DNA from 3 places in the Paraburkholderia sp. GAS206C genome. Region 3 is predicted to be linked to each of the others. Evidence: riboswitches for the same ligand, from Rfam matches in the RefSeq annotation. Region 3 holds a riboswitch; each other region holds the start of a gene.
What was found. A riboswitch is a leader RNA that binds a small molecule or an ion and turns the genes downstream of it on or off. The one in region 3 is predicted to bind cobalamin.
Positions count from the first base shown of each region.

Region 1: it holds a riboswitch for cobalamin, as region 3 does, so the genes downstream of both, P3T20_RS22960 (HoxN/HupN/NixA family nickel/cobalt transporter) here and P3T20_RS06770 (TonB-dependent receptor domain-containing protein) in region 3, are expected to answer to the same signal.
Region 2: it holds a riboswitch for cobalamin, as region 3 does, so the genes downstream of both, cobW (cobalamin biosynthesis protein CobW) here and P3T20_RS06770 (TonB-dependent receptor domain-containing protein) in region 3, are expected to answer to the same signal.

Region 1 is NZ_JBNDKR010000008.1:177,799-188,423, forward strand. It holds gene cobO (cob(I)yrinic acid a,c-diamide adenosyltransferase) at 1-2, shown strand, start outside; gene P3T20_RS22955 (cobyrinate a,c-diamide synthase) at 6-1,304, shown strand; cobalamin riboswitch at 1,385-1,579, shown strand; gene P3T20_RS22960 (HoxN/HupN/NixA family nickel/cobalt transporter) at 1,674-2,732, shown strand; gene P3T20_RS22965 (cobyric acid synthase) at 2,761-4,299, opposite strand; gene cobD (threonine-phosphate decarboxylase CobD) at 4,434-5,483, shown strand; gene P3T20_RS22975 (hypothetical protein) at 6,098-6,346, opposite strand; gene P3T20_RS22980 (NAD-dependent epimerase/dehydratase family protein) at 6,267-6,755, opposite strand; gene P3T20_RS22985 (YceI family protein) at 6,843-7,427, opposite strand; gene P3T20_RS22990 (SDR family NAD(P)-dependent oxidoreductase) at 7,512-8,342, opposite strand; gene P3T20_RS22995 (TetR/AcrR family transcriptional regulator) at 8,432-9,073, shown strand; gene P3T20_RS23000 (prolyl-tRNA synthetase associated domain-containing protein) at 9,185-9,688, opposite strand; gene P3T20_RS23005 (aspartate ammonia-lyase) at 9,765-10,625, opposite strand, start outside.
Region 2 is NZ_JBNDKR010000008.1:167,098-177,722, forward strand. It holds gene P3T20_RS22915 (precorrin-2 C(20)-methyltransferase) at 1-612, shown strand, start outside; gene cobJ (precorrin-3B C(17)-methyltransferase) at 609-2,354, shown strand; gene P3T20_RS22925 (vWA domain-containing protein) at 2,385-2,975, opposite strand; gene P3T20_RS22930 (ATP-binding protein) at 3,056-4,177, opposite strand; gene cobN (cobaltochelatase subunit CobN) at 4,174-7,995, opposite strand; gene cobW (cobalamin biosynthesis protein CobW) at 8,002-9,081, opposite strand; cobalamin riboswitch at 9,251-9,513, opposite strand; gene P3T20_RS22945 (cobalamin biosynthesis protein) at 9,644-10,096, shown strand; gene cobO (cob(I)yrinic acid a,c-diamide adenosyltransferase) at 10,101-10,625, shown strand, end outside.
Region 3 is NZ_JBNDKR010000002.1:530,001-540,625, forward strand. It holds gene P3T20_RS06745 (glycoside hydrolase family 28 protein) at 1-1,082, shown strand, start outside; gene P3T20_RS06750 (DUF2182 domain-containing protein) at 1,203-2,051, opposite strand; gene P3T20_RS06755 (DUF899 domain-containing protein) at 2,060-2,827, opposite strand; gene P3T20_RS06760 (helix-turn-helix domain-containing protein) at 2,938-4,197, shown strand; gene P3T20_RS06765 (DUF5074 domain-containing protein) at 4,215-4,862, shown strand; gene P3T20_RS06770 (TonB-dependent receptor domain-containing protein) at 4,884-6,809, opposite strand; adenosylcobalamin (AdoCbl) riboswitch at 6,855-6,944, opposite strand; gene atzF (allophanate hydrolase) at 7,204-9,033, shown strand; gene P3T20_RS06780 (GntR family transcriptional regulator) at 9,163-9,879, shown strand; gene urtA (urea ABC transporter substrate-binding protein) at 10,078-10,625, shown strand, end outside.

The DNA.
Region 1 (10,625 bases), on a different contig from region 3:
AAGCCATGGCCGCCTGTCCAGCGCTGTTCATCAGCGCCCCGGCTTCGGGTCAGGGCAAGACCACCGTCACGGCAGGGCTTGCCCGCTACCACAGCCGCCTCGGACGGCGTGTGCGCGTGTTCAAGACCGGTCCGGACTTTATCGATCCGACTATCCTCGCGCACGCGAGCGGTGCGGCGGTGTTTTCGCTCGACCTCTGGATGGTCGGCGAAGCCGGCTGCCGTACACTGCTGGCCGAAGCGGCAGGCGACGCCGATCTGATCCTGGTCGAAGGGGTCATGGGGCTGTACGACGGCCGGCCCAGCAGTGCCGATCTGGCGAGCGCCTTCGGCATACCCGTATTGGCGGTGATCGCAGCGAAATCCATGGCCCAGACCTTCGGCGCATTGGCCTTCGGTCTCGCTCAATTCCAGCCGCAGGTGCCTTTTTACGGTGTGCTCGCGAACCGGGTCGGCTCGCCCTATCACGCGAAACTGCTTGAAGAGGCATTACCGGCCTCGCTGCGCTGGTGCGGCCATCTGAACAGCAACGACTCGATCGAATTGCCGGACCGGCACCTCGGTTTGCACCAGGCCGCAGAAATCGCGGATCTCGATGCACGCCTCAACCAGGTTGCCGATGCGCTCGCCGCGACGCCGCTGGCCGAACTGCCGCCCGCCATCCACTTCGAGGCGCCACCGCGTAACAGCCTGCCACGCCTGCTCGACGGCAGGCTGATCGCAATTGCAAAGGACGCGGCCTTTTCCTTTATCTACCCAGCCAATCTCGCACTGCTCGAAGCACTCGGCGCCAGACTCGCGTATTTCTCGCCGCTCGCCAATGAACCGGTACCTCAGGCTGCCGATGCCCTCTATCTTCCCGGCGGTTACCCGGAACTCCATGCCCGGACCCTGGCGGACCGGAAATGCAGTGCCGGCTCGATTCGCGCACACGCCGCAGCCGGCAAACCGTTGATCGCCGAATGTGGCGGCATGCTCTATCTGCTTGACCGACTGATCGACGTGCACGGTGCCTCTACCCCGATGCTCGGCCTGCTGCCCGGCGAGGCCAGCATGCAGATCCGCTTCGCGGCACTGGCCATGCAACAGATCGAAGGACGACACGGCGTCATGACCGGACACACGTTCCACTATTCGAAGCTGAACACGCCGCTCGCACCGGTTACGACCGCGGTTCGGCCGCAAGGCGCAACCAGCGGAGAAGCCCTCTATCGGCACGGTGCAATCGTCGCAACCTACATGCACGCTTACTGGCCGTCGAATCCGGTATTCGCCGCCGCCTTGTTCCGCGGCGAGGCGTTCTGAACAAAAATCGCTGGAAAGGGAAAGGTCCCTCCGTCCGAACCGCTATTCATGCGGAGATTGACGCCCTCCGGCAGCCTTCTGTACTCTTGCGCCTTGATGGTTCCCCTCACCGGGATTAAACGGGAACGCAGTGAGAGCGCTCTGCTCAAGTCTGCGACTGCCCCCGCAACTGTAAGCGCCGAGTCCACACCATGCTTGACCACTGGGTAACCGGGAAGGTCGGTGCCGGATCGTGACGTGCGAGTCAGGAGACCTGCCATCGACCGAGGTCTGCTCAGCCGGATCGGACGGGGATGTCCGAGTCGCCAAGTATCCGTTTGCGCGAATGGATACCTGCTGTAAGGACAGCCCGAACCTCAGGATTCTTGCATGTCCATCACGTACTCAAGGTCAGTTCCAACTGACGCATTGCGCTATCGGCTGATTGCCATCTACAGCGTCCTCGCTTTATTCAACGTCGGCAGCTGGATCTGGGCCTTCATAGCCTTCCACGGTCACCCGCTGTTACTGGGCACCGGCCTGGTCGCCTACGGCTTCGGATTGCGCCATGCAGTCGATGCCGATCACATCGCCGCCATCGATAACGTCACACGCAAACTGATGCAGGATGGCCGGCGGCCCGTCACGGTCGGTTTCTTCTTTGCCATCGGTCACTCGGCCGTGGTTTTGCTGGTAGCGGCAGCGGTTGCTGCTACAGCCTCTGCGCTCGAAAGCCGGTTCGAATCCTGGCAAAACGTCGGCGGCATAATCTCGACCAGCGTCTCAGCGATCTTCCTGTTTTTGATCGCGGGCATGAACCTGATCATCCTACGCGGCGTATGGCGGGCGTTCAAGAAAGTAAAGCGTGGTGAGCCGTACGATCAGGACGATCTCGACCTCTTACTCAACAGTCGCGGCTTGCTCGCACGGATGTTCCGGCCGCTGTTCAAGCTTGTATCGAACTCATTGTGGATGTTGCCGCTCGGCTTTCTGTTCGGCCTGGGTTTCGATACCGCGACCGAAGTCAGCCTGCTCGGCATCTCGGCACACCAGGCATCTCAAGGGTTGTCGATCTGGATCGTGCTGGTGTTTCCGGTACTCTTCGCCGCAGGCATGACACTGATCGACACCACCGACGGGATCCTGATGCTTGGTGCCTATGAATGGGCGTTCGTGCGACCGATCCGCAAGCTTTACTACAACCTCACGATTACGCTGGTCTCTGTGCTCGTCGCGGTCGTGATAGGCGGTATTGAGGCGCTGGGGATGATTGCCGACCAGATCAGGCAAAAGGGCCTGTTCTGGCAGACCGTCGATACGCTGAACGAGAATTTCAACAACCTCGGCTTCGTCATCATTGGCATCTTCATCGTCTCCTGGGTCCTGTCGTTCCTGATTTACCGGATCAAGGGCTACGACAAACTCGAAGCGCATCTGCATGCGCAATAAGCGCTCAGTTGAGCTGGCTCGGCTGGAGTCAGCGTGACGCGTCCGCACGCTTGCCGATAGCGGCGAACACCCGAGCCAGGTCGAGGTGCTCCTCGAGCGTATCGGCGAGCCGGTCGAGCGACGCGTCCCGCAACGCCGGATAGTCGAGTGCTTGCGAACCGGCCAGCCCCGCCCACGCGAGCAAGGCACTGCAGGAGGCCGGCGTGTCGAACAGCCCGTGCACATAAGTGGCGAGAATCTGCCCGTCAGCCGACACCGCGCCATCGGGACGTGTATCGTCCCCGTCCGACTGATCCGCTACGAGGTACAACGCCGGCGCATCAAGCGCGGGGCCGTGGGTTTCGCCCATGTGAATCTCGTAGCCGCAAACGTCCGGCGAACCGTTCAGCGTCAGGGCGCCCGTGACGTTCCTGAGCATCTTCTCGCGTGTGATGACGGTCTCGTAATCGAGCCAGCCGAGACCCTTCGTGGTACCCGGCTGGCCCTCCACGCCGTGCGGGTCGTTCACCGATTGGCCGAGCATCTGCATGCCTCCGCAGATACCGATCACCCGGCCGCCATAACGCAAATGCCGACGCAGCACTTCTTCCCAACCGTTGTCGCGCAGCCAGGCCAGATCTCCACGCACATTCTTGGAGCCGGGCAAAATCACCAGGTCCGCGGGCGGCGGCGGAATACCCGCAAGCGCATAGCTGAAATCGACCTGCGGGTGCGCGCGGAGCGCATCGAAATCCGTGTGATTGCTGATATGCGGCAATGCCGGCACGACCACCCGCAGAGACTGCACGGCATCGGCCGCACCGCTATGCGCCACACGCGGCAGCATGTCTTCGGCGTCGAGCGCCAATCCGTGCAGATACGGCACCACCCCCAGTACCGGCTTGCCTGTACGTGCCTCCAGCCAGTCAAGCCCAGGCTGCAGCAGACCTGGATCGCCTCGAAACCGGTTGATGACGAAACCGCAGACCCTTGCGCGTTCGGATTCGGACAGGCATTCGAGCGTACCGAGCAAATGCGCGAACACACCGCCGCGATCGATATCGGCCACCAACAGCACCGGGCAATCGACCGCTTCAGCAAAGCCCATGTTGGCGATGTCGTTCGCACGCAGATTGATCTCCGCCGGGCTGCCGGCCCCTTCCACCAGGATCGTGTCGTACTGCTGCTGCAGGCGTGCGTAAGATTCGAGCACGGCCTTGAAGGCCAGCGGTTTATAGTCGTGATAGGCGCGCGCATCAAGATTCATTCGTGCTTTGCCATGCACGATCACCTGCGCACCACGATCGCTGGTCGGCTTGAGCAGCACCGGGTTCAGGTCCGTATGCGCGGGAATGCCGGCCGCAATCGCCTGCAACGCCTGTGCGCGGCCAATCTCGCCCCCATCGATCGTGACTGCGCTGTTGAGCGCCATGTTCTGTGGCTTGAACGGCGCTACCCGTCCGCCGCGGCGCGACACCAGCCGGCACAGACCGGCGACCAGCGTGCTCTTGCCTGCATCGGAGGTTGTACCCTGGATCATCAGTGTGCCGCCAGGCACAGCCGGTGCGAAATCGTTCGGAACAGTCATCAGGAAACTGAGGCTCGATCAAAAATGGATGAGTTGGTGCACACAACGCAATTTGCAGAGGTGCGAGAGGCATCACACGGTTTACGATTATCCCATTGCCACCGGTGCATCACCCCTGTCGATACAATCACGACATGATTTCACCCAACCCTACACTCGTCCCGGGCGCAATCGTGCATGGTGGCAATCTGCGCGAAGCCGTCCGGCGCTACGGTATCAGTTTTGACGCGTGGCTCGATCTGTCGACCGGTATCAATCCGCACGCCTATCCGGTGCCCCCCATTCCTGCCGAGATATGGCGCCGCCTGCCCGACGATGGCGATGGCCTGCTCGCCGATGCCGCGCGGTACTATGGCGCGCCGAGTTCCGACCATATAACGTCAGTGGCGGGTAGCCAGGCAGCCATCCGGGCGCTGCCCGAACTGCTTCGGCGCGGAGTCGCCGCGGTTGCTCCGCTAACCTATGGCGAATATGCCCCTGCGTTCGAGCGCGCGGGCCACACCGTCGTGCCACTCGACATCGACGACGATGTGTTGCCCTGCGGCGTCAACCACGCGGTCGTCGTCACGCCAAACAATCCGACAACGAAGCAAGTGGACCCGCACCGTCTGTTGCAGTGGCATGCGCAACTTTCGGCGGTCGGCGGCACGCTGATCGTGGATGAAACGTTCGGTGACGCACTGCCTGCGGAGACATGCTCGTCGATGGCAGCGTATGTCGATCGCGAGGGACTCGTGGTCCTGCGCTCACCGGGAAAATTCTTCGGACTCGCCGGAGCGCGTTGCGGCTTCGCGCTGGGCCGGCCCGAGTTACTTGCAGCGCTAAGCCTCCATCTCGGCGCCTGGACCGTCAACGGACCCGCCCGCCATGCAGTGGCACACGCGTTCCGCGACCATGCGTGGCAACATCAGATGCGTGTGCTACTTGCGTCTGAAAGCGCACGGCTTGTAGCGTTGCTGCAGGCTCACGGCCTGGTCGCACTGAGCACTCCCCTGTTTGCCTGGTTCCCGGATCCACGTGCAGAGGCACTGCACCAGGGGCTCGCCCGGCAAGGGATCTGGACACGCTATTTTTCGGCTATCCCCAGCGTGCGCTTTGGGCTACCCGGGTTGGAGCAAGAGTGGGCACGGCTCGAGCTGGCTCTTGCCCGGACCATGGACGAACTCTCGAAGATCGGAGAATGAACGAGCTGCCGGTGCGGTGGCCCATGACCGTCTCCGCATCGAGAATGGCTTTGATGCGGCCTCGCACCCGGCGAGTAGTCTCTGCTTTCTTCGTCCGGATTGGCCGAACGTTTCTCAGTAAGAGATCTCACTTGGCCCGCATCCAATCCTGTATTTCGATGAACATCAGGCGCCATATCGGTCGACGAGATGTCTCGCAAATGGCCAGGCGCATAAAGGGAAGCACGAGAAGCGTCTAACCGACCGGTGATCGGTGGGGATCGCCCGGTGAAGCACGAAATACATCCCCAAACAGCGGCCGCTTTCGAGATGGGCGAACGCCTCCTCTCAACCCCACAAGAGCCAGTCGACAGAAATCCCCGACCGACAGCTTGCCTGCCAGTAAGAGACAATCAGGTTCTTAAGTTACGCAGCACAATACCGTCCGAATTTCCGATGCCGCCCAACTGGTAGCGTTTAGTCAATTAGGCGACACTACCCAGCGCTAAACGCTTCAGACAGCGATGTTGTTCGACGCTGGCGGCCATGATTGTTGCCATTTTTGGCGGGACCGCCGATCGGAATGCTATCCTGCCCCTTCTGCCCGGACGGTGGAGTCACAAGTTTGTACGGCCTCAGTTCATCTCTTGAGAGTTGATCCAACGACACCCCATTTTTGCAACGATGACAGCATCAAGCAATTTGGCAGCAATGGCATCTGCCGGATTGACGCGGAATTTCTTCGGCAGGATCGGAGCGAAAAGTCGAAGCAGCCTCAGCGCTACTTCTTCTGCAATCCTTGCTTCATTCCGCTCGCCATCGATGATGGCTGGGTCTGCAAATCGTAAGCGATCGGAACGCGATGCCCTGAATGTCTCTCTCAACCTGTCCTTTGGTCCGGTAGTAGAAGCTCATGGAATCTGGAGATGCACCCATGGCAGTCACAATCGCACACGTCTCTACCCCGGCTGCATGAGCAGCTTTTCCAAATGCGAGAGGTAGTTCGTAGTCGACGTAACGAAACGCCTCCTTCGAACCTGCTTTTGCCTGGGTCGTTCCCAATGCGCATATGACAGCATCGGGCTTGTAAGACATCAGAGACGGGAGAAGCTCCTCCAGATCCGGCCCAACGAGGTTCACGAGTCTGCCACTTGGGGCCAGTGGCTTCCGGGTTGGCGCAATCACCTCAGAAATCGCTTCGTTCGCGAGCGCGCGCTTCAATGTTTTTCCGCCGATCAGTCCTGTCGCACCCAGCAGTATTAGTTTCATCTTCAGACTCTCCCATCCCAGCATTCCGGGTCGCGATACGCAGCGGTACGTGCGCGTAGTACCGCTGCGTATCCATGAAAAATCCGTTTCGAATACATAGCAACCAGACGCCTACTGTTTGATGCCCTCAAAATTTATCGTCACGTGAACATCGTCGCCCACATAGGGGACATAAGCCTTCATACCGAACTCAGAGCGCTTGATCGTCGTTGTGGCAGTGAAGCCGACCTTATAAACGTTCGTGCCGGTCGTATCCTGCGCTGCTCGATTGAACGTCGTTTTGAGTACCAGACGCTTCGTAATCCCAAGCAATGTAAAGTCGCCTTCGATGTCTAACGTCTTGGCACCCGTCTTTCTGATACGTGTGCTGGCGAACGTCATCGTTGGAAACTGTGCGACGTTGAAGAACATCGGCCCCTGCAAAGCCGTGTCGCGTGCTGCAAAGCCAGTATCGACGCTATCCGTGGCCATGGTCACCTTGACTGTACTGTCTTCCATCTTCGTGGCGTCAAGAACCAGCGTGCCTTTCAGATCGTGAACAGCCCCGGTGATCGTCGAAAAGCCAAGATGGTTGATCGTAAAGATCGTTTGAGTATGGGCCGGATCCAAGGCGTACGTGTCAGCCGCAAACGCGGAAGTAAGCGGCGCCGCGGCGATCAGGGCCACCGCAAAAAGTGACTTCGTTGAAATCTTCATGAATATAGCTTTTACGTTTGAGTTTGAGTTTGAGATGGTTGTTCAACTGTTCAGGACCCTGACCGCCTGCCCCGAACTACTGCTTCAAGATGGCTGCTTGCCTTGAGCGGCGTTCGACACCGCCTCCCATTTGTCCCAGTTGCTAAGCCGCGCCGCGTAGGTCGCACGAATCTTCATGATCGTTGCTGAACCTAACGCCAGGCGAAGCGGCGGCTGGTCGGCGTCTACGGCTGCGAGAATCGCCGGCGCGGTTGCTACCGGATCGCCAACATCCCCGGGTTTGAATGACGAGCGAACGGCCTGACGTATCTGATCGTAGGCCGCAATGGTTGGCGAAGATTGCACCGCCGACTGAAATCCGGTGGCAAATTGGCCCGGTTCTATGATCGTGACTTTGATTCCGAACGCAGCAACTTCGCCTGCCAGTGCCTCCGACATGGCCTCGATGACAAATTTGCTGGCTGTGTAGCTTCCACCGGTCGGGAAACCGATAACGCCTCCAATGCTCGACACCGTCAGGATGTGACCGCTGCCCTGCGCTCGCAGGATAGGCAACGCCGCCTGAACGACCGACAGCGTCCCAAACACATTGGTGTCAAAGTTGGCCCTGACTTGCTCCTGCTCCAGTTCCTCGATTGCGCCCATATATCCATAACCGGCGTTACACAGAACGACATCGAGGCGTTTGAAATGTTCGTGCGCCTGCTTGATGGCTTCGAACACGGCATCGCGATCCGTGACGTCGAGCGGCAGGACCAGGACCGAATCGCCGTAAGTCTTGACGAGTTCATCGAGCACTGCCGGGTTTCGTACCGTAGCGGCAACCCTGTCGCCGCGCTTCAGGGCCGCTTCTGTCCAGATACGGCCAAATCCTCGCGATGCGCCGGTGACAAACCAAACCTTGGATGAGGACATACAAGTTCTCCTATAAATTACACTCAGTGCAATTTATAGCACTGAGTGCACACTTGTCAAGGCACTCATCGATCGTCAGAATGATCAGGATGAACAGCAAAGACAAAGTCCCCACTGACCTGCGCGAAGACCTGCGGGAGCGCAAACGCCGGTTGACGCTTGACCTGATCACCCAGACCGGCCTGAGACTCTTCAAGGAGAACGGTTATGAGGAGACGACGCTCGACGCTATCGCGGCGGCATCAGGCATATCGCGGCGCACTTTTTTCTATTATTTGAAGTCGAAGGAAGACGTTTTGCTGGCGCACGAGAGTGGCGAGTTCCCGCACGCCCTGCGTCCTACCTTCCTCGCGCAATCGCCGGACCAATCACCGCTGGACGCTGCCAGGAAGACTTTCCTGCTGCTTGCGCCGTTGTACGACACCCAGGAGTCCCTTATCGCGGACCAGATTCTTCGCTCCATAGAAACGCTTCGGCTCCGCAAAGATGCGCTTTTTGTTCAGTTGGAGGGTGTACTGGCAGACGCAATGTATGAATTGTGGCCGGAACCGACCCGCAGGCCTGCCCTACGTCTGGACGCTATCATGGCCATGGGGACGCTTCGATTTGCCAAAGAGAACTGGCGCGAGTCAAGCGGAGCCCATCCGTTGACGTTTTATATTGAAGAGGCCTTCGATCTTCTCAATTGCCAGTCGAAGCGGAAGGCCTCAAAAGCGCGATCCGCTGCATAGAAGAAGTTGTTGGCGATCGCCGCACGTCTTTGCAACGAAGCAAGACGCCGGATAATTCGCTGCGCTTAAGGACACGGAGGCGAGGCGCACCGGTTGAGCTTCACTTTTTCTCTAGAAAGCCGGGCGCGCTTCGAGCCTGTTCCACGAAGGCGCGTGATCAATGCTCAGCAGGAATTCTTCGAGATCCCGTTTCGACAGGGCAACTGTCGCTGTGTTTTCGAGCGGATGAAACTGCAAGATCGGTTCGCTTATCAAGTCGGAATCGATCACAAGGCTAATCAAGCCCGATCGGTCGTTGACCAATGCCAGCGGACTCAACGATCCGGGGCGAACGCCCAGCAGGTCGAATAAGCGCTCGGCGGAAGCAAAGGATAGACGCTTACTGTCCAACGTTTTAGCGACCGACGACAGATCCAGTGATTTATTCGCGGTGGTCACAATGAGGTAGTAGCGGCCCTGTCGGTCATGGAGCAGAAGATTCTTGCAGCGCACGCCCGGAAGGGATAGTTCCAGCGTCTCTGATTCTTGCATGTTGAGCACCTGTTCATGGCGCTCGCATTGAAATCGTACGCCGTTTCGCTCGAGCAATTCGAGAAGGCCGTCTCTGTTCATCATGTTCCGCTCAGTCCAAAATTCATGGTCAGCCGAATGCGAACTTCAGCATCCGGCCGACGCCTCCGTACCGCCAGACTCATGCCTCGAAAACAGGACGCGAGGCTTTCTCAATCGCCGCAAACGTCTCATCTCTTGTCAGCACACCAGTTTCTTCGAGAATTGCCAGCAATGGGCGCCCTTCCTTCACGGATTGACGCGCGAGCTTGCTCACACGAGCATAGCCGAGTGTGGGAACGAGTGCGGTCGCCACCGCCATCGAATCCATCAGATGGCGTTCATTGATCGCAACGTCGGCGGTGATGCCGGCAATGCATTTTTGCCGGAACTTGCTGATGCCATTAGCAAGCAAAGTGATGCTGTCGAATATCCGGGAGGCCACCACGGGTTCAAAATGATTGATTTCCAGCTCGCCATACTGGACGGCCTGCGCCACCGCTACGTCGTTGCCGATGACCGCAAAACTGAGCTGGATCATCGCCATCGGCAAGACGGGATTGATTTTCCCGGGCATGATCGACGAGCCCGCTTGCACTTCCGGCAGGCGCACTTCTCCGAGTCCACCAACAGGGCCAGACGACAGCACTGTGAGATCCGACGCGATCTTCGCGAGGGAAGCCGAGCAAGTGCGTAACTCGCCAGATACCCGCGCAAAAACATCCATATTTTGCATAGCATCGAATGAATCCGATGGTGCGCAATACTGCACGCCAGCGATGCTCGAAAGATGCTGATAGACCGCCGAACGGTAACCCGCGGGAGCGCCAAAACCCGTACCGATCGCCGTGCCACCCAATGGGAGCGTGCGCAGCTTGTTCCGTACTGCCGACAGTTCTTCAGCCAGACGTGAAGTCAAAGACGCGTAACCCCCGAAGGTCTGGCCAAGGCGCATCGGCTGGGCATCCTGCAGGCAGGTGCGGCCCAAATGCAGAATGTCGGC
Region 2 (10,625 bases), on a different contig from region 3:
GGCAAGAAAGGCAACGCCTACAGCATCATCGAGGCACATCTGCAACCAGCCCAGACGCAGTTGCCACTCGTCTATCCGGTCACGACCGAAGCACTTGAACCGCCGCTGTGTTACGAAACGATCATCGCCGGGTTCTACGACGAAGCGGCCGAAACGGTCGCAGAGCATCTCAATGCCGGACGCGACGTCGCCGTCATCTGCGAAGGCGATCCGTTCTTCTACGGCTCGTACATGTATCTGCACGACCGGCTCGCCGCGCGCTTCGAGACCGAGGTCGTGCCTGGTGTCTGCTCGATGCTCGGCGGTGCGGCCGTGCTCGGGTCGCCACTCGTGTACCGGAATCAGAGCCTGTCGGTACTGTCCGGCGTGTTGCCCGAAACAGAACTACGCGAGCGGCTCGCCACGGCGGACGCAGCCGTCATCATGAAACTCGGGCGCAACTTCGAAAAGGTCAGGCGCGTGCTGACCGAGCTTGGGCTGGCGCAGCGCGCGCTCTATGTCGAACGCGCGACCATGGCCAATCAACGCATCGTGGCGCTCGACGAGGTCGATCCCATGGCCTCGCCATATTTTTCACTACTGATCGTGCCGGGTAAAAATTGGCAAGCCTGATCCCACCCGCCATCGTAATTCTGGGGCCGTCCGCGCTGGCAACGGCGCGCAGGATCCAGGCCTGTTACGCCGGCTCACGGGTGCACGGTCTGCAGGCGCGAGTCGCCGCCGACGAAGCTTATGCCTCGCTCGGCGAACATTTACGCGCACTCTATGCGCAAGGCACACCGCTGATTGTGCTGTGCGCCGCGGGCATCGTGATCCGCTGCCTCGCCCCGGCACTCGCCAGCAAGGGGGCCGAGCCGCCCGTGCTCGCCGTCGCCGAGGACGGCAGCGCGGTCGTGCCGCTGCTTGGCGGCCTGGCTGGTGTCAACGACATGGCACGCGAGATCGCCGCAGCACTCGAAGTATCCGCCGCAATTACCACCAGTGGCGAATTGCGTTTCGGCACCTGCCTGCTCGATCCGCCTGACGGTTATGTGCTCGCCAGCCTGGAGCACGGCAAACACTTTGTCTCGGACCTGCTCGCCGGCGAGAGCACTCGCGTCGAAGGCCATGCCCCCTGGCTCGAGCAGGCGAACCTGCCGCAGGCACCCGGAGCGAGGCTGTCGATACGCATCAGCGAACAGCTGGGCACCGGGGCGGCGGATGAACTTCTGATCCATCCGCGCTGTGTGATAGCGGCGGTGCTAGAAGGCGACGAACAGACAGCCGCACGGGTCCAACAGGCCTTGCAGGACGCGCGCATCGCGCCGCTCTCGCTCGCGGCCCTGGTCGCACCGCATCGGACCATGAACGATGCGGCACTCAGACTGGCAGCGGACACGCTCGGCGTCCCGTTGCGATTTGTCGAAACAGGCGTCGAGGCGAGCGACTCGCATGCTCTCCTGAACGCAGCGCTTCGATTACCCTGGCGGAGGCTCGACGGCAGCGAACCCGGGCTCGCTTTGGCGTCCTGCGCGGCGCCTGTCGATCCCGCGCAGATCGGCCATGGCCGCGGCTCGCTTAGCGTGGTCGGCCTCGGCCCCGGCAGCGCGGACCTGATGGTTCCAGCCGCGCGCCGCGCACTCGACGCGGCCACCGATATCCTCGGCTACGCCACCTATGTGAACATGGCCGGCCCGTTCCGCGTCGGCCAGCAACTGCATACCAGCGATAACCGCGAGGAGTTGCAGCGCGCGCGTCATGCGTTCGAGCTCGCAAGCCTGGGGCGCTCGGTCGCCATCGTCTCCTCTGGCGACCCGGGCGTGTTCGCGATGGCCGCGGCCGTACTGGAAGCGCTCGATAATTCCGACGATGCCGCCTGGGCCGGCGTCGAACTGAATATCGTGCCCGGCGTCTCGGCCGCGTTTGCTACCGCAGCTCAGGCGGGTGCGCCGCTCGGCCACGATTTCTGCCTGCTCTCGCTGTCCGATAACCTGAAGCCGTGGAGTGTGATCGAAACGCGGCTGCGACATGCGGCCGAGGCTGATCTCGTGATGGCCTTTTATAACCCCATCTCGCGTGCACGGCCCTGGCAGCTCGACCGCGCCCTGGAGATTCTGCGCGCCTTGCGCACACCCGATACCGTGGTGGTGCTGGGCCGCGATATCGGCCGGCCAGGCGCGACCCTCAATTCAACCACGCTCGGTATGCTGCGCTCGGAACAGGTCGATATGCGCACGATGGTGATCGTCGGCTCGTCGACGACGCGCCGTATTCCGGGTGGCCCGCATGGTGAGTGGATCTATACGCCGCGCTGGTATCCGGATGCGAAGGACGCAGTGTCCCAGACCGGGATTGAAGCTGTTAAAGACGCCTGAAACTGTTTCCCGTCGTGCATTAAACTCAGATCAATCCTGGCCTAGCAGATCCTCGGGTCTGAGATGCAGGGCGCCCCAACTCTCCGCCAGCGCTTTGCAACGTGCAAGCCTGAGCGGGCCGGTTTCGAAGTCGACCAGCACGATCCGGTCGGCCTCGGCCGGAAAAGGCGGCTGATCCAAGCTACGGCCATCCGTCAGAATCCATAGGTAACGCTGTCGCGTTACCTGACCGGTTGCAGCGCTCGCCAGCAACTGGCGCGCGCTGCGTACTCCGCTACTCAAGGGCGTGCCGCCACCCCCGCCAAGCGGGCGCAGCCAGCGCTCGTTCCACCAGCGCGGCACCGCCGGCCCGAAGCGACGCTCAGCGCGTGAGCCGGAAAAACAGATCAGCGCTGCTTCATCGCGTGCCTGTCCGATACGATCGAACAGGCTGGCGAGCACGCCCTTCGCAAGCGCGAGACGCCGTCCGCCCAGCATTGAACCCGAGCAGTCGAGCAGGAAGCAATGCAACGCCTTCTGACCGCTCCTCTCCGGCCGGAAACGCAGATGTTGCGTTTGCAGGCGCGCCGCCCCCTTGCTGGCGAATGTCGCCGGCCACGCGATGCGCCGCACGCCCCGCATCCCGCTGCGGCTTGCAGTGCCCGCGCCTTCCAGCCATCGAAACCCGGCGGGCAAACCCGCGGGGGCGCGCTCCCGATGGCTCAGTGTTTTTTTGCGTCTAGCGGCCGGACCGCCTTGACCGGTTCGATTCCCGCAGCCACCGGCGGCAGGTAACCCCAGTCTGTATCGGTGGTCCGACCTGCGGGTGTTGCGGTGGCCGAGGCAGGAGGCGATGCAGCGTTTGACGTATCGGTCTGCCGCGTATCGGATTCGGCTGGCGGCGGTGCAGCTTGTGCCGGGTCTGCGCCATCCGGTTGCGTCCCAGCTTCTGCGTGCCGCCGATGACGTAGCGTCGCTTCGGCCACACGATCGACGTGCTCGACCGCAATCGCTTCAGCCTGCTCGAGCGCCGCGAGTGCGCGAGCCGCGCGCAGCATCACCAGATCGGCGCGCATCCCGTCGACGGCCGCGGCGATACAGAGCTCGCTCACACGCGCATGCACCGCTTCGCCGAATTCGAGCGACGGCAGACGCATGCGCGCAGCGCGAATCCGCCGTGCGTAGTCGTCCTGCTGCACGTCGAAACCACGCCGGAAACCCTGTGGATCGAGTTCGAATGCGAGGCGGGCCTTTACGATCCGTTCGCGCAGCGCCGGCTCAAAGCAGTTTTCTAGCTCAACCATCAAACCAAACCGGTCGAGCAATTGCGGCCGCAACTCCCCTTCTTCGGGATTCATCGTGCCCAGCAGGACGAAACGCGCCTCATGGCTGTGCGAAATACCATCGCGCTCGACCGTATTGACGCTGCTCGCTGCCACGTCGAGCAGCAGATCGACCAGTGAATCGGGCAGCAGGTTGATCTCATCCACATACAGTACGCCGCCGTGCGCCTTTGCCAGCAGTCCGGGAGAAAAGCGCACGGAGTTGTCGCGCAACACCGTTTCGAGATCGAGCGTGCCGACGAGGTGCTCTTCGCTTGCGCCGAGCGGCAACGTCACCAGTTGACCATCTGGCAGCAGGTCGGCAAGCGCGCGCGCAGCCGTCGATTTGGCTGTGCCGCGCGGGCCACTGATGAGTACGCCGCCAATGCCCGGATCGATCGCAGCGAGCAGCAGCGCCTGTTGCAAGGGCGCCTGCCCAAGCAGCGCCGCAAACGGGAAAACCGTACGCGTGGCGACGGGTGTACCGGAGATGAGCGTCCTGGGCGAGTCGATGTTTGTCATGAACGTCCTTCGAGATGCTGTTCCACCGCCAGCAGTTGCTGTTCGACCTGGCTTCGGTACGTGCCGGGATGCTGCCACAAGCCGCGCTGCATGGCCTCTAGCAGCCGCTCGCAGATGCCGTGCAACGCATGCGGGTTATAGCGCTGCAAAAACGCCCGCGTATCCGCGTCGTTCAGGTACGCGTCCGTGACCAGCGCGTATTGATGATCGGCAACCACGCGTGCGGTGGCGTCGTAGCCATAGAGATAATCGACCGTCGCAGCGATTTCGGCAGCGCCTTTATAGCCGTGCCGCTTGATGCCTTCGAGCCATTTCGGATTCACCACGCGCGAGCGGATCACCCGTGCGATCTCCTCGCGTAACGGCCGGATGCGCGGCGTCTCCGGGTTGCTGTGGTCGGCATGGTAAAGCTGCGGTTGCGCGCCGCTCAGGTGCCGCACGGCTGCGGCCATGCCGCCCTGGAACTGGTAGTAGTCGTTCGAATCGAGCAGATCGTGTTCGCGGCTGTCCTGGTTCTGCAGCACCACGTCGATCGCAGCGAGGCGCATGCCGAAAGCATCGTGGGCGGCTTCGCCCGAACGTTGCTGGGTGTAGGCGTAACCGCCCCACTGCTGATACGCGTGCGCAAGATCGGCGTCGCTTTGCCACTGGCTGGTGTCGATCAGTTCCTGCAAGCCTGTGCCATAGGAACCAGGGCGTGCGCCGAAGATACGCCAGCCCGCGCGGCGGCGAGCCTCGCCAGCCTCCAGACCGCCGGCGATCAACTGATCGCGCTCGCGCAGCACGCGCGCGCGGATCGGATTCAGCTCGACAGGCTCGTCGTCGAGCTCGGCCACCGCCTGCACCGCCGCGTCGAACAGGTGCATGAGGTTCGGAAACGCATCGCGGAAAAATCCCGATACGCGCAGCGTGACGTCGATGCGCGGCCGGTCGAACGTTGCGATCGGCAGAATCTCGAAATCGGTCACGCGATGACTGCCGGCTGCCCATTTTGGCCGTACGCCGAGCAGCGCAAGTGCCTGCGCGATATCATCGCCGCCCGTGCGCATGGTCGCCGTGCCCCACACCGACAGTCCGACCGCGCGCGGGTAATCGCCCTGCTCCTGCAAATGCCGCTCGATCAGTTGCTGTGCCGATTTGAGTCCGAGCGCCCAGGCGGCCTGGGTGGGCAGTGCGCGCGTGTCGACCGAATAGAAGTTGCGCCCCGTCGGCAGCACATCGGGGCGCCCCCGTGAGGGCGAGCCGCTCGGCCCCGGCGGCACGAAACAGCCGGCCAGGCCTCGCCGCAACTGCCGCAATTCTTCGCCACCGCATGCGTCGAGGCGCGGCAGCACGTCATTGCGCAAACGCTCGAGAACCTGCTCGGCATGCGGCAGACTGCCCGGCGCCGGCAGGCCGTGTGCAGGCCCAGATTCAGCATTGGCGCCGGACAAACCGCACAGGTCAGCAAGCAATTCCGCTGCGAGCAGTTCGAGCCGCTCGCGTGTATCGCCCTTATGCCGCCAGGGCGCATCGCTCACCTGCTGCAACAGTGCCGGGCGAGGGCCGTCCCATGGCGCCGACCAGTCGGGCGCCAGCGGATCGAACAGGCGGGCAATGTCGAGATCCCGTGCAAGCGCATCGATCAGCCCCGCGTTCGCCTCCCGCCCGTTGCCCACCGGAAAACGCGCCAGCGCCTGCAAGGTGTCGCGCCGCTGCACGCCTTGGGGCGAGTGCCCGAAGATATGCAGACCATCGCGAATCTGCGCCTCTTTCAACTCACATAGCCATGCATCGACCTGGGTCAGCAGCGCATCCTCGGCATCGGGACTGCTGGGTGCGGCCAGACTCAGTTCCTCATGCAGCCGATGCTCGACGATCGTCTTCAGGATCGTGCCGCGCAGCAACCTGCCACGCCGCGGATCGACCATCAAGGCGTCGTAGTATTCGTCGACCTGGCGTTCGAGATCCTGCAGCGGACCGTAATTGTCGGCACGCGTGAGCGGCGGCATCAGATGATCGATGATCACGGCCTGCGCGCGCCGCTTGGCCTGGCTGCCCTCGCCCGGGTCGTTCACAATGAACGGATAGAGATGCGGCAGCGGGCCAAGAATCAGATCGGGCCAGCACTGGCCGCTCAACGCGACGCTCTTGCCCGGCAGCCATTCGAGATTGCCGTGTTTGCCGACGTGCACCACGGCATCGATTTCGAAGCGGTGCCGCAGCCAGAAATAGAACGCCAGATAGGCATGTGGCGGCACCAGTTCGGCGTCGTGATAACTCGCGTAGTCGCTGGCGTCACGGGAACGCGCGGGCTGAATCCCGACGAACACCTGGCCGCAGCGCCAACCGGCGATCATGAAGCGCCCCTGGCGGATCGTCGGATCGAGTTCCGGCGCACCCCAACGCGCATTGAGCGCGGCTTGCACCTCGGCAGGCAGACGCTCGAAATAGCGGCGATAGTCGGCCAACGCCAGGCTTTGCAAGGCAGGACGTAAGTCGCGCACAACCGGGTCGTTGGTGACACCCTGAGTCAGCGTGCGCAGCAGGGCCTCGCCATCGGCCGGCAATGGATCGAGCCGGTAACCCTCGTCACGCAACATGGCGAGGATCGTCAGGACGGAGGCCGGCGTATCGAGTCCGACACCGTTGCCGATCCGCCCTTCGCTGACGGGGTAATTCGCGAGGATCAGCGCGAGCCGCTTGTCGGCATTCTCAAGCGTGCGCAACCGGCACCAGCGCCGGCTCAGCTCGGCCACGAACGCGATGCGCTCGAGATCGGGCTGATAGCGCACCACGTCGACCTCGGTATGCGGGCAGCGGTAGTCGAGTCCCTTGAAACTGATCGCTCGCGTAATCACGCGGCCGTCGACCTCGGGCAGCACCACATGCATCGCGATATCGCGCGCATTGAGGCCATGATTGTCCTTGAGCCACGTCTCGCGGTTCCCGCCGCTCAGGATCACCTGCAGCACGGGTGCATCGCCCGCGAGGGCAAAGGCATCCGGGGCATCGATCGAAGAGACCGCAAACGCGGTGGTATTCAGCACCAGCGCGACCCGATGCTCGACGCTCAACTGCTGCAATACAGAGAGGCTCACTCGATCCTTCAGCGAAGTCACGGCGAGCGGCAAGGGGTTCACGCCTTGCGCCTCGAGCGCCTCGATCAGCGCATCGAACACGCGCGTATTGGCCGCCTGCAAATGCGCCTTGTAGAACAGGATCAGTGCCACCGGCGCACCGGGGCGCCAGCGCGCCTGCCAGTCGGCGATGCTCGGCGTATCGTGCTCAGGATGATAAAGCGCGGCAGCGGGCAACACGCGCGGCGCGGCCGGTTCGCTGCCCCAGCCGAGCGCGCGATAAGCGATGCAGCGCAGGAAGGCTTCGGCATTAAGCGGGCCGCCCTCGCGCAGATAGCGCCAGAGCTGATGGCACAAGGCGGGATCGGCGGTACTGCGCGCGAGCAGGTGCGGGTCTTCCTGAAGGTCGCCCGAGAACATCACCAGCACCTGCTTCCTGCGTTCGGCCAGTTCGACCAGCTGCTCGATACCGTAAGGCCAGTAGGCTTCGCCGCCCAGATGGTCGACGACCACCACACGCGCATGCTGGAGCACATCGTCGACGTAAAAATCGACCGATGCAGGCTGCCGCAAAAAGCTGACATTGGTGAGCCGGATCTCCGGGAAGCCGGCGCCGAGCCTCGGCACCACGCTCGCCAACAGCGCCAGCGTCGTGTCGGCCGAACTCAGCACCACGATCTCAGCCGGTCGCTGATCGATCCGGATGACGCCTTCGGTATCGTCGACAAAACCGCCCGGAACGGTGCGTAGCAGATGCATAACGGATCAGGACTGCTGGGCCTGGGCAGCCAACGCGTTGCTCAGCGCGCGCTGCAGCACAGGTTGATCGAGATCTTCGCCGATCAGCACGAACCGGTTGGCCCGTGCTTCGTCTTCGCGCCAGCGCCGGTCGAAATAGCTGTCGAAGCGCCGGCCCACGCCCTGGATCACGAGGCGCATTGGTGTGCCCGGCAGCGCTGCAAAACCCTTGACGCGGTAGATCGTGTGCTGCTCCGTCAAACCCTGCAGCGCCGCGATGATCGTTTCGCGCGATGCTGCGGGCGCTTCAACGATCACGGAATCGAATTCGTCGTGGTGATGATCGGGATCGTCGGCCGAGCCATGATGATCGTGGCGCAGATGAATCGTGGTTTCGGACGCCGCCTGCAAACCCAGCAGACCGTGCAGATCCAGCTGCCCTCGCTGGGCGCGCACGATCTTGACCTGGGGCGGCAACTCCTCGCGAATCTCCGCTTCCACGGCAGCCTGCTGTGCCTCGTCGAGCAGGTCGGTCTTGTTCAGGATCACGAGATCGGCCGAGCCGAGCTGGTCTTCGAACAGCTCGTGCAACGGCGATTCGTGATCGAGATTGGGATCGGCCCGGCGCTGCTCATCCACGGCCTGTGGGTCGTCGGCGAACTGTCCGCTTGCTGCGGCAGGGCCGTCCACCACGGTCACCACCGCGTCGACGGTGAAGCTGTTACGGATCGAAGGCCAGTTGAACGCCTGGACCAGCGGTTTCGGCAACGCCAGCCCCGAGGTTTCGATCAGAACGTGGTCGATCTCGCCACGGCGTTCGACCAGTTGCTCCATCACCGGGAAAAACTCTTCCTGCACGGTGCAGCACAGACAGCCGTTGGCGAGCTCATAGAGCTGGCCGGCCTGTTCGCGGCCTTCTTCGTCGCAGCCGATTCCGCAACCACGCAGAATTTCGCCGTCGATGCCGAGCTCGCCGAACTCATTGACGATGACAGCAATCCGCAAATCGTTCGCGTTTTGAAGAATATGGCGCAGCAAGGTGGTTTTGCCACTCCCAAGAAAGCCCGTGACGACAGTCACAGGGATCTTGCGCATGGGGTTCTGCATGATCACTCCGTTATTAAACAAGCCAGCTCGTCGGGCACTCGCTTCAGACCAGACGCGAGCGGTAGCGTCTGGCGCAGGACGTAAACAGGACGTGGGGACGATACGGAACGTTGCGGTCGCAACAGAGGAACGCGATGAAGGCGTGGATGGCCAGCTGCATCCCCGCAGCGCCAACACCTCTTCTCTGGCCGGTATCCGGGCTGGCGAACGCACCGCTCCACCTTCCCACGCGAATCTTTCGCGCAGTGGTTGATTGCCCGCGATCCTGGTCGCGGACATGGAGCCGGCTTCGCATCGCCTAAGCGACGCTTTCGCTGAACCGTTGCGGGGGCAGCACAGGTTGGGCTCGCGCTAGCGCGGCAAGCGTCCTGTTTCCCGTTTAACTGCCGGCGCGATAACGCGTCGGCGGGCACCAGAGTGGGACGAGTTTAGGCTGCACCGCGAGGCAGCGTCAAGAAGCGACGCTGGCGAGCGGCCGCCAACGCGTGTATTGTAGCGCGCCAGATATCTGCAAACCGACACGCCATATGCTTACGGCCCGAGCGGACGGTTACGACACAACATGAAGCAATTCAGCATCGGCATTGGCTGTCGGCAGCAAGTTTCGGCCGAGGCGATCGAGGCCGCTGTGCTCGCGACGCTTGGCAAACTGGGCGTGCAAGGGGCCAACGCCTTTGAATCGATCGCCTCGATCTCGACCATCGATTCAAAGGCGCGAGAACCCGGCCTCCTGACATTCTGTGCCCGTCATGCGCTAATGTTGCATAGCTTCAGCCGTGAAGCGATCGCCGCCTGCCCGGGCGGCATGCTTCGCGCAACGGCCTCGAAAGCGGTACAGGCCCGCTTCGGCGTCGACGGCATCTGCGAACCTTGCGCGCTGCTGGGAGCGCCCGGCGGCAGCCTCGTTGCCGGCAAAACGGCTTCGCCTGGCGTCACCGTGGCCATTGCCTGCCTGGCCGAATTCTGTACGCAGGCGCCCGGGGCGCGCCGATTGAACCCAACCACCAGGACCTGACTGCATGAAAACCGATACGGAATCGCATCTGCGCATGACCCAACGCCGCCGCGAAGGACATGAAAAGAAACAGGCGCAGGCCACCATCGAAAAAGGACTGTTGATCGTCAATACGGGCACGGGCAAGGGCAAAAGCACAGCGGCTTTCGGCATGGCCGTGCGCGTGCTCGGACACGGCATGCGCCTCGGTGTCGTGCAATTCATCAAGGGTGCACTGCATACCTCGGAGCGCGATTTCCTGGGCAGTCTGCCAAACTGCGATTTCGTCACGATGGGCGACGGCTATACCTGGAACACGCAGGATCGGGAAGCCGACATTGCGACGGCACGCAAAGGCTGGAGCGAAGCCTGCCGGATGATCGAAAGCGGCGAATATCAGATGGTGATTCTCGACGAACTCAATACCGTACTCAAGTACGAGTATCTGCCGCTCGATGAAGTGCTGGACGTCTTTAGCAAGCGTCCGGACATGCTCCATGTGGTGGTCACCGGACGGCATGCGCCTGACGGACTGATTGAGGCCGCAGAC
Region 3 (10,625 bases):
TGCCGTTCGAGGACCGCATCTTCGGCAACGGACACTTTCTGCGTCCATGCATGATCGAGTTCATTGGGTGCACGAACGTGCTCCTGCAGAATTACCACACGCAGAACACGCCGTTCTGGCAGCACCACCCGACCGATTGCATGAACGTCGTGATCGACGGCGTGTTTGCCGACAGCGTCGGCCCGAACAACGACGGCTTCGATCCGGACGCGTGCAACTACGTGCTCGTACAGAACGTTCAGTTCAACACCGGCGACGACTGCATTGCAATGAAGTCCGGCAAGTACCTCGACACCGAGTATGGTCCGATGCAGAACATCGTCGTGCAGAACTGCACGATGCAGAGTGGCCACGGCGGCCTGACGATCGGCAGCGAATTGAGCGCGGGCGTGCAGAACGTCTACGCGCGCAATCTGACGATGCAGAACGAGAACTGGGCGAGCAATCCGCTGAACATCGCACTGCGGTTCAAGACCAACATGAACCGCGGCGGGTACATCAAAAACGTCTGGATCAACGGTGTGACGCTGCCCAACGGTGTGAACCTGGCCGGCAAATATGGCGGCGGCGCGCTCGGCGCCGCCATCAGCAAAATCACCGGTACCGGAACGACCGGTCTCGCGACGAATCCGTCCACGGGTCAAGGCGGCCTGATTACGTTCGACTGCGATTACAGCCCGTCCGGCGATGCGGTACGCTGGACTCCGTCGGTGATCAGCAACATCAACATCTCGAACGTGAACGCGAGCGATGTGTCGGGGGCGGTATCGTACTCAATGCCTTCGGGCTTCGTCGCCGGGTCGAACTCGTGCTTCCAGGCGATCGTCATGCAGGGCCCCGAGGCGGTCGATTACAACGGTCCGCTGCCGGTGCCGACCGTAAGTCCGATCAGCGGCGTCACGATCTCGAACTGCAATCTCGGCTCGCCGGTGTGCACCGGCGCGGCCCCGACGACGCCTTCGACGTCTGCGTCGGCGGCGCCGGGTCCGATCTTCGTGAGCAATGTCAGCGGTATTACGCTGAATAATGTGGTGATCACGGGCACCACGTACAACACGACGCTGAGCGCATCGGCGACTTGATATCGCCGCGCACACGGCCGCGGGCAATCGTGGCCGTGTGCGCGGCGATATCAAGTGACGAGCCGGTTCAAGCCCCGGTCTGTCCGATTTGCCATCAGCAGAAACGGACGGCCGGTCCGATCATCCCAACCCTACGGCTCGTCCGACCAGAGCCAGGCCCACGCTGACAATCACAACGCCGATCCCGCGCGCGACATCTTCGCTGAATGGCGCGAGACGCTCTATGGTGATAGCCGCTGTTACTCCAGCCATCACCCAAACATTCATGACCCCGGCAACGAGCAGGATCGACGTCAGGCCAGCACAGCAGTAACTGCAATGAAGCCCAAGGCGCAGGCCGTATCGCCACGCTGCGCCGGCATCCGTTGGCAGTTCGCAGTCACCGTACCCCGGAGCTTCCCGGCAGCAGCCAAGGTGACGGACCTTCCAGCTAGTGAACTGGAGCGCCCCCGCTCCGAGCACGACCATACCGGCCACGACCGGAATGGCGCGCGCCAACACCGATAGCCGCATCTCCAGCGCCGACAGCGCGGCGCCCACCGCAAAAGCAGCCAGCCCCAACAAGGCCCAGACAAAGAAATACCCCGCACCCGCCAGTAGGGTGAGCCGGTCAGGCTGCATCTGACCTGCCCCGGCCAACGCCTCACGATAGCGCCACAACGCGGGCGCGAGCGATGGCAGCATCATCGCGACCATCATCACGAGCCACATGCCGAGGAACGATGCCGCGACACCGGACCACGTCTGTCCGCACATCGGCAGCCACGCCATCGACATCGTCCAGCCGCCTGGCATCGGCATCCCGCCCATCGCCGACATCGACGAGCACCACATGAGCGTCGCCGTCGCGCTTGCGGCAAACAGCAGCGCGCAGATGCCGTAAAAAGTGAAGCAGGTGCGTTGGAAAACCGCGTGGCGCAAGAACGCCCCACGCGGTGTACGCTGACCGGTTGCGCGAACGTCACTCATGACCGGGCTCAACCCCTGGCGTACTCATCATGGCGCTTCCACCAGACGCCCGTCTCGTTGCGCCCCTTCGGCGCACGGTCGAGCCACTGGTACATGCCCCAGATGCCGTCCACGCCGCGCGCATAGGTGGAGTACGTGTGATACACGGCGCCATCCTCGAGTATGAAAGCGCTCATTCCAGGCCGGTCGCGCGCGTACGTTTGCGCGTCGGTTCCGCAGTTAGCTGCAAACTGGACAACGGGCTCGGGTGCCGGTGTCGCATCCATCGCATGCCGGCCACGCAGGTAGTTGTATTCGACTTCGCCATCACGCTGTTGCGCCTCGGTGAACGAAATATTGAAGTCGAAGTTGAAATCGCTCCCGGCCGAGGACGCCCACGGAAACGTCCATCCCATGCGCCGCCGGTAGGCCAGCAGCTTCTCCAGCGGCGCCCGCGACACAGCGGTGAGCGTAACGTCATGGTTCGCGAGATGAACGGCGATGCCGTCGAACCCATCCGCAATCGATGAACACGACGGGCACCCGGCCTTATAGTCCGGCCCGAACATGAAGTGATAAACGAGAAGCTGCGAGCGTCCACTGAAAAGCTCCGCCAGCGATACGCTGCCTTGCTCGGTCTCGAACCGGTACGCCTTGTCGATCCGCACCCACGGCAGGGCCTGGCGTTGCTGCACCAGCTCGTCGCCGCGGCGCGTGAACTCCTTCTCCGCCGCGAGCAATTTGAGCCGCGCCGCCAGCCATTCTTCGCGTGTCCCGGTTGCATGTGTCGTCGTCATGATTCGCTCCTTAGGTGTCCTGTGTCGTTTGTTCCGTTCCCAAATCCGCTGAGAGGCTTGGGTGTCGTGCTAGATTAGTCCCGGGCACCGCAGGAGGGGGAGTGACAAGTGTGACGCGATTAGAGCAGCCGAAGGACTCGCCAGTCTCAGCAGCGGCGCATGCGCTCGCCGCCGGCGACCCGCTCGGCGCGCTGAAGCGGATCGCATTGCGCGACGACGCGCCCGCACTTGCGCTACGCGGCATCGCGATGGCGCAACTCGGCGATTTCGTGCGAGCCAGGGCGCTGGTGCGCAGTGCAGCACGCGCCTTCGGTCCAGGAGAGGCCGTATCCCGGGCTCGATGTGTGGTCGCCGAAGCCGAGATTGCGCTCGCCTCGCGCGACCTCGCGTGGCCCACCAAGGCGCTCGACACCGCGCGGGCGACGCTCGAAGCGAGCGGCGACCGGGCTAATGCTGCGTATGCGCGGTATCTCGAGATGCGGCGTCTGCTACTGATTGGGCGCCTTGACGAGGCTGAGCGCGCACTCACCGAACTTGACCCCACGCCCTTTCCGCCCGGACTCAGAGCCGCTCACGAACTGGTCGTCGCAGGTATAGCAATGCGCCGCCTGCACACGCGAACGGCCCTTGCCGCGCTCAAACAGGCCGAATACGCCGCGCACCGCGCGGGCATCCCTGCGTTGAAGGCCGAGGTCGAAAACGCATTCTTCGTATTGAACGCGCCGGCCGCAAGGTTAATTGCATGTGGCGAGGAACGTCCTCTTCTGCTTGCCGAAGTCGAAGCCTTGCTGGCATCCGACACGCTCATCGTCGATGCATGTCACTATGCCGTGCGCGAAGCGGACACCGTCGTTTCGCTCGCAAGACGTCCTGTGTTGTTCGCGCTTGCACGCGCGCTCGCCGAAGCGTGGCCGTCCGACGTGCCACGGGACACGCTGATCTCGCAGGCATTCCGCACCCGGCATCCCGACGAATCGCATCGCGTACGCCTGCGCGTCGAAATCGGACGGCTTCGCACATTGCTCGGGACGCTGGCGAGCGTGAATGCAACGAGAGCCGGTTTTGCACTGGCGCCGCAGCGGGCGCGAGAAATCGTGGTGCTGGCGCGACCCGTCGAAGAAGGACATGCGGTGGTACTCGCCTTGCTCGCCGACGGTGAGTCGTGGTCGAGCTCGGCGCTCGCGCTTGTGCTTGGCGCCAGCCAGCGCACCGTACAGCGGACGCTCGACTCGCTGGCGGCCGCCGGCAAGGTGCAGTCGTTTGGACGTGGACGGGCGCGTCGCTGGATGACCCCGGCCCTGCCGGGATTCACGACGACATTGTTACTCCCCGCGCCGCTACCGGTTGATTATGATGGAATCGACAGGTGACCAGCCAGGGAGACGCCATGAAGCGTGCAACAGCAGAAATCGTCAATGAATACGGCCCATTTCCGGGTATCGATGGCGTGCATGGCGTCACCTATGATGGTGAGCACGTCTGGTTTGCCAGCGGAGACAGGCTGAACGTGCTCGATCCGCAGAGCGGCAAGACGCTGCGCTCGCTCGATGTCGCCGCACACGCAGGCACGGCCTTCGACGGCCAGCACCTGTACCAGATCGCCGATCATCACATCCAGAAGATCGATCCGCAAACCGGCCGCGTGCTCGCCTCGATCCCGGCTCCTGGCGGCGACGATGCCGCAGGACTCACGTGGGCCGAAGGGTCGCTGTGGGTGGGGCAGTATCGGGATCGGAAGATTCTTCAGATCGACCCCGAAACCGGGAAGGTTCTTCGCAGCATCGAATCGAACCGCTTCGTCACCGGTGTGACGTGGGTTGACGGAGAGCTCTGGCACGCCACATGGGACGATAACGAAAGCGAGCTACGACACGTCGATCCACGCAGCGGCGAAGTCGTGGAGAGTCTCGAAATGCCGCCCGGCACCCACGTGTCCGGGCTGGAGTCCGACGGAGCCGAGCAGTTCTTCTGCGGCGGCGGACGCAGCGGCAAGCTGCGAGCCGTCCGCCGGCCGAAGCGCGGCGCCGCCGCCTAAAACACCGCATAAAACACCGCCTTAGAACGTGTAAGCCAGCTTGCCGAACGCCGTCCGGCCCAACGTGTTGTAGCCGTACGCGGTTACGTACTGCCGGTTGAACAGATTCGACAGATTGGCGGACACGGTGAGATGCGAGTTGATCTTGTACGCAGCGCGCAGGCCCACCGTTGTATAGGATGGCAGATAGATCGAGTTGGCCTGATCGTCGAAGGTCGATCCACCGTACAGCACGGAGATGCCCGTGCTCAGTGCGTGCAGGCGGAACTCGTCCCACATGTGATCGATGTTCAGGCTGAACGTCTGACGCGGGCGGCGGTTAAGCCAGGTCTGATCCGTGACGTCCTGCGGATTCAGGAAACCGACAGAGAGGCTCACCGGCGTCGATTTGCCGATGGTGCCCTTGTACGACAGGTCGATGCCCTGAATATGCGCGCGTCCGACGTTCACCGGCAGGAAGGTCAACGAGTCGTATTCGATCAGGTTGTGAACGCGCGTGTCGTACACCGCCGCCGTGAAGGTCCCGAACGACGTGGTGGCATCCAGCGCCGCCTCAACCGTATCGCTGCGCTCCGGCAGAAGGTTTGGGTTCCCGTAGCCCGGATAGTACAGGTCGTCGAAGGTCGGCAGACGGAACGCATTGCCATACGAAACGCGCGCCGTATAAACCGGCGTGATCGCATAAGACAAGGCAACGTTGCCGGTATTGACCGACTGCCCCTCGATGATCTCGTGACGGCCTGCCAGGAACACGGTCAACGGGCCGAGCGTCGCCGACTGATGCAGCGAAACCGCTGAATCGTCGCGCGTCGGCACACCCGACGGAATGTCGTATGGCAGGAAGGCCTGCTCGCGCGAGAAGTCGTAGGCAAGCTTGGTCTCGCCGGACAGCGGCAGGTTGAACAGCGCGGGCCCACGCTCCTGATGCGTCAGCGAGGTCGACGTGCTCAGGCGCGTCGAGTCGATCTCATCGGATGGGATGCCCGGCGTATTCGTATACAGGAACTCGCGGTCCGTGGCGTAGCCGACCGACTGATCGAGCTGCGTGAACGGCGTGACATCCAGATGGAACGCAGCGCCTGTCGTCAGCTGATAATCGGCCTGGCGGTCGTCGCCGCCCGCGTCATCGTAGGAGAGATCCGAGCGGTGATACAGGAAGAACGTGGAGAGCGACCAGTTGTTGTGCGCGTAACCCAGGCGTCCATCCACGTCCTGTGCATGGTACGGGTTACGGCCATCTTCGTGACCGAAGACAACCGGCTGCGTCGCATCGATCCCCGCCGTGTTGTAGTCATGCAAGCCGAGCGAGTAGGTCAGCCCGCTCAACGCCGAGAGCGCGCCGGTGGACGGGACCGAGCCCGATGTGCGGACCTGCGTATCGAAGGTCTTGTTCGACCCGCCGCCCACCGACACCGTGGTCTGATTGGGCTGATTGGAAGCGTGGTTCGTGAAGAGCTGGATCACGCCACCCATCGCATCGGCGCCGAACGAAGCGGCTGCCGGACCGGAGATCACCTCGACGCGGTCGAATGCGGAGGTCGGCAGATCAGCCCACTCGGCCTGACCGCTGGTCGCGGAACCGACCCGGATGCCGTCGATAAACACGGCCACCTGATTTCCCGCCGAGCCACGGATGCTGACGGACGCAAGCGAACCTGGGCCGCCGTTCTGCGCAATGGTCACACCGGGCAGTGTAGCGAGCGCCTGCGTGATGCTTGGGTCAATGGGCGAAAGACGGTCGAGATCTGCGCGAGTCAGAACCTGGGTCGTGGCGTATCGCTGATCGAACGATTGCGGCAGATGCTGCGTGTCGCCGGTGACGAGGATATTCGGTAGCGTGGTTTGCGCGACGGCCTGATCCTGGGTCGACGACGAGTCGTCGGCGTGGGCGACCTGGCAAGCGGTAACCGTCAGCGCGGAGCTGATGATGAGATGACGAAGCTTCATTATTGGAATCCTGGGGATAGCGCGCCCCACAGTTGAATAGTAGACAACGACGCCGAGGTCTGACTTCCGGTTCGAACTGAAACCGGTCACAGTGGCGCGACCGCGCTGGATTTGCACCAGCTTCCACGAGTCGTTTGCGCGCATTCTACTTGCGAATCTAACGCGGACCGGAATAATTCCCGCCAATCGACGCGTCATTGCAACATCGCACCAGCGCGGTTCTGACGCCCAACGATCGGGCGTTTCGCGCCAGACGGGTGCATCGGAGAACGGCTCGGGCATGGCGTCCATGCTTGTATCGCCCCGCCCTGAAAAGGCGTGACAGCCTCCCCGCGCGGTTGGCATGAGTCTTGAGTACAATTCCCCTGAACTTGTACACAAGAGGGAATACGAGATGCGCGGATGGACAATTTCGGATTGGCAGGAAGCGTATCGGGACGGCGCGACGCCCGCCCAGTTGCTTGGCGAACTGGTCCGCGGACTGACGCCCGAAGATGACCCCGCATGGATATCGACCGTGACGCAAGCAGTGCTCGACGCGCAGCTCGCGGGCCTCGACGCGAGGCTAACCGCGGTGGGTGGCGATCTGACGAAGCTGCCGCTCTATGGCGTGCCATTCGCCGCGAAAGACAATATCGACGCCGCCGGCTTCGAGACCACAGCCGCCTGTCCCGCCTTCGCCTATACGCCAGAGCGCAGCGCGACGGTCGTGCAGCGGCTGACCGATGCCGGCGCAATCGTCATTGGTAAAACCAATCTCGATCAGTTCGCGACCGGCCTCGTGGGCGTGCGCTCCCCTTACGGCATCCCGGCCAACAGCTTCGACGCCGAGTACATCTCGGGTGGCTCGAGTTCGGGGTCAGCCTCGGTAGTTGCGCGCGGCATCGTCCCTTTCTCGCTGGGCACGGATACGGCCGGCTCGGGACGCGTCCCTGCGGGCCTCAACAATATCGTCGGAATCAAACCTACTCGTGGCGCGTTCAGCAATACAGGCGTGGTGCCGGCATGCCGCACGCTCGACTGCGTGTCGGTCTTCGCAACCACTTTCGACGACGCCGCGCTCGTGTACGACCTGGCCGCCTCGCTCGATCTGGCCGACGGTCTGTCCCGCGAAGCGCCCGCTTCCGCGCTTCAGTGGCGCGTTCCCGCCGCGCCGCGTTTTGCGGTCCCGTCACAGCCGGAATTCTTCGGCGATGAACTGTCCGCGCAAGCCTTCAAAGCTGCCGTGGCGCACCTTGAAGCGCGCGGCGCGATCTGCGTGCCGCTCGATTTTTCGCTCTTCGACGACGTCACTGCGCTGCTGTATGACGGCGCATGGGTAGCGGAACGCTATGCGGCGATTCGTGACTTTGCTGGCTCGAACGAAGCCGACATTCACCCGGTTGTGCGCGACATCATCTTCAAGGCCAAGGAATTCTCCGCCACCGACACCTTCGAATCGATCTACCGTCTCGCCGATCTCAAACGCCGCGCCGATTCGATGCTGGCGCAATTCGACGCCCTCGTCGTGCCGACTGCCCCGGCCCACTACAGGATCGCCGAACTGCTGGCGGATCCGGTGCGTCTGAACAGCAATCTCGGCAAGTACACCAACTTTGTCAATCTGCTCGACTGGAGCGCAGTGGCCGCGCCGGCAAACTTCCGCGAAGACGGACTGCCGTTTGGGATTACCTTCATTGGCGATGCGTGGCGGGAACGGGCGCTGGCTGACTTCGCGGCGCAATGGCATCGGGCCACCGGGCTGCCGCGTGGAGCGACTGGGATGCCGCTGGCTGCGCAGTCGGGTGCCGCGCAGTCCGGTGCCGCGCAACCAGCGCCTGAGGCAAAACGCAGCGCGGCGAGCGACACCATTCGCGTCGCCGTCGTCGGTGCCCATTTGCGCGGCATGCCGCTCAACCATGAACTGACGAGTCGCGGTGCAAGCTTCGTGGAGAGCACGACGACCGCGAGCAACTATCGTCTCTTCTCGCTCGCAAACACGACTCCGCCGAAACCAGGGCTGCTGCGTTCCGAAAGCGGCGCACCGATTCAGCTGGAACTCTGGGACGTGCCGGCGACTGCATTTGGTTCTTTCGTCGCTGGCGTCCCTGCACCACTTGGCATCGGCACTGTAACGCTCGCGGACGGCAGACAGGTGAAGGGTTTCATCTGCGAGCCTTACGCCCTGCAGGATGCGCAGGACATCACGGCATTCGGCGGCTGGGCTGCCTGGCTCGCGCGTTAGCTTCTCTCATTGCGCGCCGGAATCGTCCAAACATTCCATCGCAAGCCGCGTATCATGATCCAAGCTCGCGATCTTCCGCTGCCGTTGGAACAAGCTAGCCGCATCCCCCTCACGCACCTGGAAATACTGATGGTGGACAACAGCGCGCCGACTGCGCCGGCGAAAAGCGCCAGCAATCTTGCTGCGCAAATCTATACGCAACTGAAGGCCGATATCTTCGACTTCCGCCTGCTGCCGGGCGACAAGTTCAGCGAAGGCGATATCGCAACACGTATGCAGGTCAGCCGCACACCGGTCCGGCAGGCGCTGTTCTGGCTGCAGCGCGAAGGCTACGTGGATGTCAACTTCAAGAGCGGCTGGCAGGTCCGCGCGTTCGACTTCAAGTATTTCGAAGACCTCTACGAAGTGCGCGTCATGATGGAAACTTCCGCAATCGCGAAGCTCGTGGAGCTGGACGCCACCTCACGGCTCGACGCCCTGCGCGAGATCTGGTGCGTGCCCGTGAAGAAGCAGCTTGACGATCCCGCCACCGTCGCCGCGCTGGACGAAGCCTTCCATGGACGTCTCGTCGCCGCCGTGGGCAACAACGAAATGGCTCGGATGCATGGGGACATCACCGAACGCATCCGCATCATCCGCCGGCTGGACTTCACCAAGAAACCGCGCGTGGCGGCAACCTATAAGGAACACGCGGCGATTCTCAAGGCGATCTTTGCGGGCGAAGCGTCGGACGCCCAGCAGATGATCCGTGCTCATATCGCGGAGAGTCAGGCCGAGGTCAAACGCATCACGCTCTATATGATGCAGACCGCGCGCGAACGTTACGGTGCGCGCGAAGCGATCTAGCGCCTTCGCCATCCCTGGATACGTGCACGACGCACCAGCGTGGCGCGTCGTGCGCACCGCTGTCACACAGCGTCTCTCGACCTCGCAAGCGTGGCAAAGCCTCCCGTTCCTCATCCCCCGCCTGGCTTGGAAGTTGCTCAAGCACTGCGCCTTGTATTCAAGGCGATATCCAACTTTCAAAATGGCAGAGGACGATCAATGAACAAGCGTGAGTTTCTGAAGGTCGCATCGGCAGCAGGGGTTGCGGGTGTGACGGGGGTCGCAGGCGGGATTCCTTCCGCGTTCGCACAAGGCGACACCGGTCCGATCAAGGTTGGCATTCTGCATTCACTGTCGGGCACGATGGCGATCTCCGAAACGTCGCTGAAAGATACCGCGTTGATGACGATCGCACAGATCAACGCAAGCGGTGGTGTCAATGGCCGCCAGCTCGAGCCGGTAGTCGTGGACCCGGCTTCGAACTGGCCGCTGTTCGCCGAGAAGGCACGCCAGCTGATCACGCAGGACAAGTGCGCGGTGGTGTTCGGCTGCTGGACTTCGGTGTCGCGCAAGTCGGTGCTGCCGGTGTTCGAGGAACTCAACGGCCTGCTGTTCTACCCCGTGCAGTATGAAGGCGAAGAAATGTCGCGCAACGTGTTCTACACGGGCGCCGCGCCGAACCAGCAGGCAATTCCTGCTACCGAATATCTGATGAGTGCAGAAGGCGGCGGCGCCAAGCGCTTCTTCCTGCTCGGCACGGACTATGT